Regions from separate parts of the Streptomyces sp. NPDC058308 genome, predicted to be linked through region 1. Evidence: riboswitches for the same ligand, from Rfam matches in the RefSeq annotation. Region 1 holds a riboswitch; the other holds the start of a gene.
What was found. Region 1 has a riboswitch for cyclic di-AMP ahead of ACFVYL_RS36340 (M23 family metallopeptidase). Riboswitches for the same ligand answer to the same signal wherever they lie in the genome.
Positions count from the first base shown of each region.

Region 2: it holds a riboswitch for cyclic di-AMP, as region 1 does, so the genes downstream of both, ACFVYL_RS28070 (C40 family peptidase) here and ACFVYL_RS36340 (M23 family metallopeptidase) in region 1, are expected to answer to the same signal.

Region 1 is NZ_JBHVZA010000049.1:17,940-22,143, reverse strand. It holds gene ACFVYL_RS36350 (PrsW family intramembrane metalloprotease) at 1-171, shown strand, start outside; gene ACFVYL_RS36345 (aldo/keto reductase) at 175-1,119, opposite strand; gene ACFVYL_RS36340 (M23 family metallopeptidase) at 1,283-2,356, opposite strand; cyclic di-AMP (ydaO/yuaA leader) riboswitch at 2,368-2,530, opposite strand; gene ACFVYL_RS36335 (PP2C family protein-serine/threonine phosphatase) at 2,762-3,904, opposite strand; tRNA gene ACFVYL_RS36330 (tRNA-Met) at 4,070-4,143, opposite strand; gene ACFVYL_RS36325 (alginate lyase family protein) at 4,191-4,204, opposite strand, start outside.
Region 2 is NZ_JBHVZA010000023.1:140,873-145,076, reverse strand. It holds gene ACFVYL_RS28080 (ATP-dependent Clp protease proteolytic subunit) at 90-725, shown strand; gene ACFVYL_RS28075 (hypothetical protein) at 733-1,041, shown strand; cyclic di-AMP (ydaO/yuaA leader) riboswitch at 1,399-1,575, shown strand; gene ACFVYL_RS28070 (C40 family peptidase) at 1,579-2,052, shown strand; gene ACFVYL_RS28065 (ATP-binding protein) at 2,112-2,564, opposite strand; gene ACFVYL_RS28060 (helix-turn-helix domain-containing protein) at 2,837-3,700, shown strand; gene ACFVYL_RS28055 (DUF397 domain-containing protein) at 3,791-3,934, shown strand; gene ACFVYL_RS28050 (8-amino-7-oxononanoate synthase) at 3,969-4,204, opposite strand, start outside.

The DNA of each region.
Region 1 (4,204 bases):
CGCCCCGCCCTCGCGTACGCGGCGCGGGCGACGGCACCGGTCCTGCTCCCCGTGCCGTACGCGGGGTACGGGCACCCCCCGTACGGGTACCCGCAGCCCCGCCCCGCGTACCCGCAGCCCTATCCCGCGTACGGCTACCCGACGACGTACGACAACCCCTACCGCTCTTAGGCCCTACGCGGAAGCCTCCGTCAGGCGCGCGAGCTCCGCCTGCGTCAGTTCCAGGTCCGCCACCGCGAGCAGCGCGGGCAGCTGCCCGACCGTGCGCGCGGAGGCGATCGGCGCCGCGACGGTGGGCTGCGCCGCCAGCCAGGCGAGCGCCACGGTCGCGACCTCGGCGCCGCGGTCGGCGGCGATCTCGTCGAGCGCGGCGAGGACACGGTCGCCGCGCTCGCTGCCCACGTACGACTCGACCCGTCCGCTGCGCGCGCTCTCCACCCGCGCACCGGGGCGGTACTTGCCGGTCAGGAAGCCGGACGCGAGCGCGTAGTAGGGGACGGCCGCGAGGCCGGAGCGCGAGGCGAGCTCCTGGAGCGGGCCCTCGTAGGTGTCGCGGGAGACGAGGTTGTAGTGCGGCTGCAGCGCGACGTAGCGCGCGAGGCCCTCGCGGTCGGAGAAGTCGAGGGACTCCTGGAGCCGCTCGGGCGTGATGTTGGAGGCGGCGATGGCGCGCACCTTGCCGTCCCGCACCAGCTCGTCGAGCGTGCCGATGATCTCCTCGACGGGGACCGAGGGGTCGTCGTAGTGCGTGTAATAGAGGTCGATGTAGTCGGTGCCGAGACGGCGCAGGGACTGCTCGGCGGCGCCCTTGATGGTGGCCGGGGAGAGGCCCTTGTACGCGGGGTGCGCGCCGGCCTTCGTGGCGATGACGACATCGGAGCGGTTGCCGCGCTCGGCGAGCCACTCGCCGATGAGGGTCTCGGACTCGCCGCCCTCGTTGCCCTCCACCCAGGCCGAGTACGCGTCGGCGGTGTCGATGAAGTTGCCGCCCGCGGCGGTGTAGGCGTCGAGGACGGCGAAGGACGCGGCGCGGTCGGCGGTCCAGCCGAAGACGTTGCCGCCCAGGGAGAGCGGGAAGACCTCGAGGTCGGAAGAGCCGAGCTGGCGAAGAGAAGTCATACGTTCCGCAACGTCCGCGGTGGAAGCGGAATTCCGTCTCGCCGGGACGGGACCGGCGGCCCTGGCGTCGGGGGGGGGTGGGCGCCAGGGCCGCCGGAGTCGAGGGGGCCCTCAGGGGTGGTTCAGGGGGGCAGGAGGGTTCAGGGGGTGGTTGCGGGGGTGCTCAGGGGTTGAGGCCCTTGCCCTGCAGCCAGCCGAGCGGGTCGATGCCGGTGCCGTCGGGCGTGTGGACCTCCATGTGGAGGTGCGGCCCGGTGACGTTGCCGGTCGCGCCGACGCGGCCGATGACCTCGCCCGTGGTGACCTTCTGCCCCGCGCTGACATTGAGCGAGGACTGGTGGCAGTACCAGACCTCCGTGCCGTCCTCCAGTTCGAGCACGGTGCGGTAGCCGTACGCGCCCGCCCAGCCGGCCTCCTTGACGGTGCCGGTGTGCACGGCCTTGAGGGGGGTACCCGTGGGTGCGGCGAAGTCCAGACCGGTGTGGTGGCCGGAGGACCACATGGCACCGGCGTCGCCGAAGTGCGAGGTGAGGGTGTACGAGGAGGTGGGGATGGCGTAGCTCTTGGCGAGCTTGGCCAGGCGCTCGGCCTCTGCCTTGGCCTTGCGGGCCTCCGCCTCCTTCTTCTTCTTGGCGGCGGCCTCGGCCTTCGCGTCCCGCTGGGCCGCCTGCTGCTGGGTGGCGGCCTCTTCGGCGGCCTTCTTGACGGCCGCGTCCTCGGCCGCGGTCCGTACGACGGTGTCCGCCTGGTCCTGCTGGTTCTCGGCCTGCTGCATGATGCGGGCGCGCAGCGCCTCGCCCGCGTCGGTGGTGCCCTGCTCGGCGTCGGCGGTGCTGACGCCGGCCGCGGTGAGGGGGGCCGCCGCGGCGGCGGACACCGTGGAGTCCGCCGCGTCGTCAGATATCAGCGAGCCCACGCCGGGCAGCGACTTGGCCTCCGGCAGCGAGTCCGCGACGGTGTCCATGCCCGGCAGGTCGGGCATCGAGAGGGAGACCGGCGGCTTGCCGTCCTGCGCGGTGGCGATGCCGCCCGCGCCGACGGCGGCGATGACGCCCACGCCGAGGACGGTGGAGCTGCGGGCGAGCCCGCCGCCCTTCTTGTGCACACGGTGCCTGCCACGGACGGGACGGACGGAATCCTCGGTGGGGTTCCACTCCTCGAAGGAGTCGTCGTACGTACCGAAGTCATCGTCATTCGGTATGTACACGGCTTGGGGGGCAGGCCGGTTGGACGCCACTGGGGCGCACTCCTTTCCTTCCTTCTCGCCTACCGGGTTAGCTGACGGGTTCGGAGCAGGAAGGTCTCCTACGGACACCTGGCGCCGGTACACGGATGCACGGTGCTCAGCTGCCTGATTCACCCCAAGTTGGTGGTTCCCCGGCTCCCTTTCGGGATTAGGCGTGTGCGCGCGGAGCCGCCTCTAGTGACGGCTGGGACGACCGCGCTGCGTTATCGAACGTTAATAGACAGCGGGTCCGTATTCCAAGCTGTTCCGGTTGATCGTTAACGCCGACCGGGTGTACGTACCGGGACACGGAGGTTCGGAACGGGGCGAGTTGACGCCCTCTCACGCCCCCGCGGCACGCACCGGAGCTTCACATTCCCTTGACAGTACGTCAGTTGTCATGCGGAGGGATGCCCTTCAGTCACGGGCCGTGATGTCCGGATCCCCGGCGACGGGCCGCCGCACCGCGAGCAGCGCCATGTCGTCGGTCATCCGCCCCCCGGTGTGCCGCCGCACCTCCTCCGCCAGCGCGGCGAGCAGCGCGCGCGGGCCGCCGCGGCCCGGGAAGATGCGCCCGCCGAGCCGGGTCGCGGGATCGTAGAACTCCCCCGCAGGATCGCGCGCCTCCGACAGGCCGTCCGTGTAGAAGAGCAGCATCGCGCCGGGCGGGAACTCCGACTCGTCCGCCCGGTCCGGCCAGACCCCCAGCTCGCCCATGCCGAGCGGCAGCGCGGGCTCGCTCGCCGACAGGACGCACAGCCGGCCGTCCCCGCGCAGCAGCAGCGGCGACGGGTGCCCCCGGTTGATCAGCCGTACGGCGCCGCCGGCGTGGTGGATCTCGGCGAGTACGGCGGTGGTGAACCCCTCGAACTGGTCGAGCCCGTCGCGCCGGGTGCCCTCGCGCGCGAGCGCCCGCTCCAGGCGCTGCGCCACCGCCTCAAGCGTCGTCTCCTGCTCGGCGGCCTCCCGGAAGGCGCCGATGACGACGGCGACCGCGGCGACCGCGCCCATACCCTTGCCCCGGACGTCGCCGACGATGAGCCGCACGCCGTGCGGGGTGTCCTGCACCGCGTAGAGGTCGCCCCCGATGAACGCGTCGGCCTGCGCGGCCTCGTACCGCGCCGCGATGTCGAGCCCGCCGATCCGCGGATCGGGTTCGGGCAGCACGGCGCGCTGGGTGGTCTCGGCGATGGAGCGGGCGTTGGCGAGCCGGTCGTTGCCCCGGCGCACGACGCGGTTGATGACGATCGCGAGGGCCGCGACGGTGACCACGGTGAGCACCTCGGTGACGGCCTCGACATGGCCGCTGACCGGGTTGCCGAAGTGCAGGAAGAGGACGGCGGCCGTGGCGGCGGCGCCGGTCAGGACGGTGCTGAGCTGCGAGTAGAAGGGGGCGGCGATCAGCGGGGCGGCCGTGTAGAGGGGGGCCGCGGTGAATTCCGGCGGGGTCGTCACGTCGTACACGACGCCGACGATCAGGAGCAGGAGGGGCAGGGACCGGACGAAGGTCCGCTCGTGCGCGGTGGCACCCCTGTCCCCGGATCCCGCTCGCTGCCCCACCGCTTGTCTCCCGCCGACTCCGCGCCCATCACGCGCTCCACTCAGGGTTCCCCCGACGGGGAGCGGGTGCGACCTGGTGCGGTCCGACCGGGTTACGGGAAGGGCGTACGGGAAAACACCTAGGGCCCGGAACCAATTGCTTGGTTCCGGGCCCTAGGCCTTGAGTAGCGGGGACAGGATTTGAACCTGCGACCTCTGGGTTATGAGCCCAGCGAGCTACCGAGCTGCTCCACCCCGCGCCGTTGAATGCAACTCTACGCCATTGGGAGGGGTGCGTCGAACCACTTCAGGCGTTGCCCG
Region 2 (4,204 bases), on a different contig from region 1:
GGGTCACCTCCCTCCCCGATCGTCCGTACGTCCTGTACATTTTGTACAGAGCCCGGACCGCACCGCGACCGGAGGAAGAGAGGCGCGCCATGAACCGTCCGTCCGCCCGCTACGTCCTGCCCGAGTTCACCGAACGCACCAGCTCGGGGACGCGGACCATGGACCCGTACTCCAAGCTCCTGGAAGAGCGGATCATCTTTCTCGGCACCCCCGTCGACGCCACCTCGGCGAACGACGTGATGGCGCAGTTCATGCACCTTGAGTACCAGGCGCCGGACCGCGACATCTCGCTGTACATCAACTCCCCCGGCGGCTCGTTCAGCGCGATGACCGCCATCTACGACACGATGCGGTTCGTCAGTTGCGACGTGGAGACGACCTGCCTGGGGCAGGCCGCGGCGGAGGCCGCCGTCCTGCTCGCCGCCGGCACACCCGGCAAACGGTTCGCTCTGCCGGGCGCCCGCGTACTGATCCACCAGCCCGCGGTCTCCGAACCGATCCACGGCCAGGCGACCGACCTCGCGATCCAGACCGACGAAATCCTGCGCACCCGGCGGCTGTTGGAGCAGCTGCTCGTACGGCACACGAGGCAGGCCCCGGGCCGGATCAGCGCGGACATCGAGCGGGACAAAATCTTCGACGCCCGGTCCGCCGTGGAGTACGGGCTCGTGGACCGGATCATCGCGAACCGCAAGAGCTCGCTCGCCGAGCGGGACGCGAGGTGACCTGCCGATGCTGCCGCCGGAGCTTCCGCCCCTGCCCGCCCTGACCCGCGCCGAGGCGGAGTTGATCGACCGCTATCTCGAGGTCGTCGACCTCCTCGGCCGGATCAACCCGGCCCGCGCCGAGCACACCTACGGCGGCCTCCGTGCCGCTCAGGCGCTGGTCGGCCGTGCGACCGCCCTGCGGGACGCACTCGCCGTCATGCACCAGCGGGGCGAGAGTGAGGTGCACGCGCCCACGCTCGCCCGGGCCCTGCGCGTCCTCGACGGTGAACGGCGTGCAGGACGGATCGCCCTCCCGCCTCCGCCGGGCGGCTGAGCGCCCGTCAACCGGCCGCCCGCTGACGCCGAAACGTCCCGGCCCGCTTCGAAACGGACCAGTCGGGCTACCACGGACGGCGTATTCGAACATCCTTCGCCGCACGTTCTGAACTTGCGTCCAGCGAGTACAGCAGGTCTGGAATTTGACATTCCGCTGCTGGTCGAGCCGTCGTCAGACCACCCACCGAGAGGTCCAATTCGACCGTGTCCACCTGAACAGGTCAGTCGTGAGGAGCCTCACAAAAAGCCGTTTCGGCTCGGTTTTCGGACCCATGTCGGGTCAAGATCCCTTTCGACGACAAGCCCCTGCCACAGCGGTGGGGCGGTCCGGGCGGACGCCGAGTCCTGCCGCCACCCGGATGACCGGTCGACATCTGTGCAACGGCAGGAGTGGAGGACCCAGGTACGACGGGCCCGTCCGGAAAGTCCGGGCGACGCCCTTGGGGTGAAGCCGCAGAGCACGACGCGGCCGGGCATCTTCGCCTGCCCGAACCCGACAGGTCATCTTTCACAGGCGGCTGACGAAGGGTTGCGCATGACCGCGCTGAATCATGTTCCGTCGCTGCTCAGCAGGACCGGTGCCGCATCGGTCCTCACGCTCGCCGTCGTAGGCGGCACCGTCGTGGCCCCCGGGCTCACGTCGGAGGCCGAGGCAGCAACCCATGGGACCAAGGCGCTCAAGATCGCGGCGTCCAAGAAGGGCTCCCCGTACGGCTACGGGGCGGTCGGACCCCACCGGTTCGACTGCTCGGGCCTGACGCTCTACTCGTTCAAGCGAACGGGCAAGAAGCTGCCCCGCACCGCCGCCGCGCAGTACAACAAGACCAAGCACGTCTCCAGGTCCCAGCGCACCCGCGGCGACCTGGTGTTCTTCCACTCCGGGCGGAACGTGTACCACGTGGGGATCTACGCGGGCGGCAACCGCATCTGGCACGCCCCCAAGAGGGGCACCGTGGTGCGCCTGGAGAAGATCTGGTCCAAGAGCGTCTGGTACGGGAGGGTGCGCTGACCCCGCCACGCGGCGCCCTCGGGCGCTCGGCCGCCGACTGACCCGCTCCGTCACCCGGGTCAGTGGGCGGCGTCGCGGTGTCTGCGCTGGACGGGGGCCCGCCAGGGCAGCGCGATCCACACGGTCTTGCCTCCTTCGTCGGTGGGGCTGACCGAGAGCTTGCCGCCGCACTCGGCGGTCAGCCAGCGGATGATGACCAGGCCGCGGCCGTTGTCCTGCTGGACGGCCGCGGGAAGCCGTTTGGGATAGCGCGGGTGGCTGTCGGTGACGCCGATGCGCAGCTGCTCGTCCCGGTCCAGTTCGATGTCGACGGTGAACGTGGGCGACTGCCCCAGGGTGTGCTGCACGGCATTCGTGGCGAGTTCGGAGACGATGAGCCGGATCGTGTCGGTCACCTCGGCGTCGCCGGGCAGGCCCCATTCGGAGAGCACACGCAAGACGTACTTCCGGGCGGCGGGGACCGAGGCAGGATCGCTCGGCAGGGTGACGGAGGCTTCCTGGTGATCTGCCATGGCGACGTTGTCCCTTTCCCACCGGGACCGGTCCCCGACTCGCGGCGGATGACTCAAGGACCGTCCCGGACTGGTGCTTCGCGCCAGACTGCCACTCCTTGGCCGGGCACGCGTGGCGATCCACCGAGATGTGCATATATCTGTCGCTCGATGCGGTGAACTCTGCTACGGCAGAGCGTATTTGGGCGAGGGACTCGCACTTCCTCTAATCTCGCCTACTGCCCCGCCTCGCCGCCGGAAGATCCGACGGCTCCGGCCGGAAGGAGACGGGCATGCAGTACGGCCCCGCGGTGCGTCGCCGCCAGCTCGGCGCCGAACTGCGCACCCTGCGCAACGAGGCGGGTCTCACCAGCAGTGAGGCTGCCGCCAGGCTCGGCTGGCACCAGTCGAAAGTGAGCCGGATCGAGACGGGCCGCAGCGGCGTGAAGGCCTCCGACGTGCGGCGGCTGCTCGCGGCGTACGAGGTGCGGGACTCCCGGCGCAGCGAGCTGCTCATCGCGTTCGCGGGGGCCGACGATCCCGGTGCGGGGCGTCATCACTGGTGGAAGGCGTATCGCGACCTGTTGCCCGCCACCTACCGGGACTTCATCAGCCTGGAGTCGCAGGCGCGTTGGGTGCGCACGCTCGAAACCACCGTGGTCCCGGGTCTGCTGCAGACCCCCGAGTACGCGCGTGCGGTGACCCGGGCGGCGCTCGGCGGGCTGCCGGAGAAGCAGGTCGACGCGCTCGTGGAGGTGCGTCTGGCCCGCCAGGACGTGCTGCGCGCGGATCCGCCGGTGCGGCTGAGCGTGGTCATGGACGAGGCGGTGCTGCGGCGGCCGGTGGGCGGGGCGCAGGTTCTCGCGGGGCAGTTGGCGCGCTTGCGGGAGGTGTCACTTCTGCCTCATGTCCGGCTTCAGGTACTGCCGTTCGCCGCCGGTGAGCATGCAGGCCTGATCGGTTCTTTCGTTATCTTTTCATTTCCGGACATTGCTGATCTGGATGTGGTTGTTCTCGACCATTTGACGAGTAGCCTCTACCTCGAACGGAAAGAAGACCTCCAGGCGTACACGGAGGCCTTCAACTCCCTTCAGGTACAGGCGCTTTCACCCGAGGAATCAACGGTATTCATCGCCGGACTAGGCGACGGCGCGTAAGGAGGCACCATGACCGCAATGCCTCGGTACGTACCTTCCAGCACAACGCTTCAAGGTGCGCGGTGGCAGCGCAGCAGCTACAGCAACGGAATGAACAACTGTGTCGAGACCGCCACCCTCGACCCGGGTCAGCCGACCGGCCTGCGGGCCGTGCGTGACTCGAAGAACATCGCAGGTCCCGCCCTGCTCATCTCCCCCGGCCCCTGGGAGACGTTCGTCGACAGCCTGCGCTGAGCGCGGCCCGGGCCCCATGCGGACCCGGAGCGGCTCATCGAGGTGCGCGGCGGCTGATCACCCGTACGGCACCGGCGATCTGCTCGTCGGTGAGATCCGCGCGGGCGGTCAGCCGCAGCCGTGAGATGCCGTCCGGCACCGACGGCGGACGGAAACAGCCCACGGCCAGGCCATCGGCCCGGCAGTCGGCCGCCCACCGGACGGCCTGCTCCGGTGAGGGGGCGCGCACCGAGACGACGGCGGCGTCGGGCCGTACCGCACAGAGGCCTT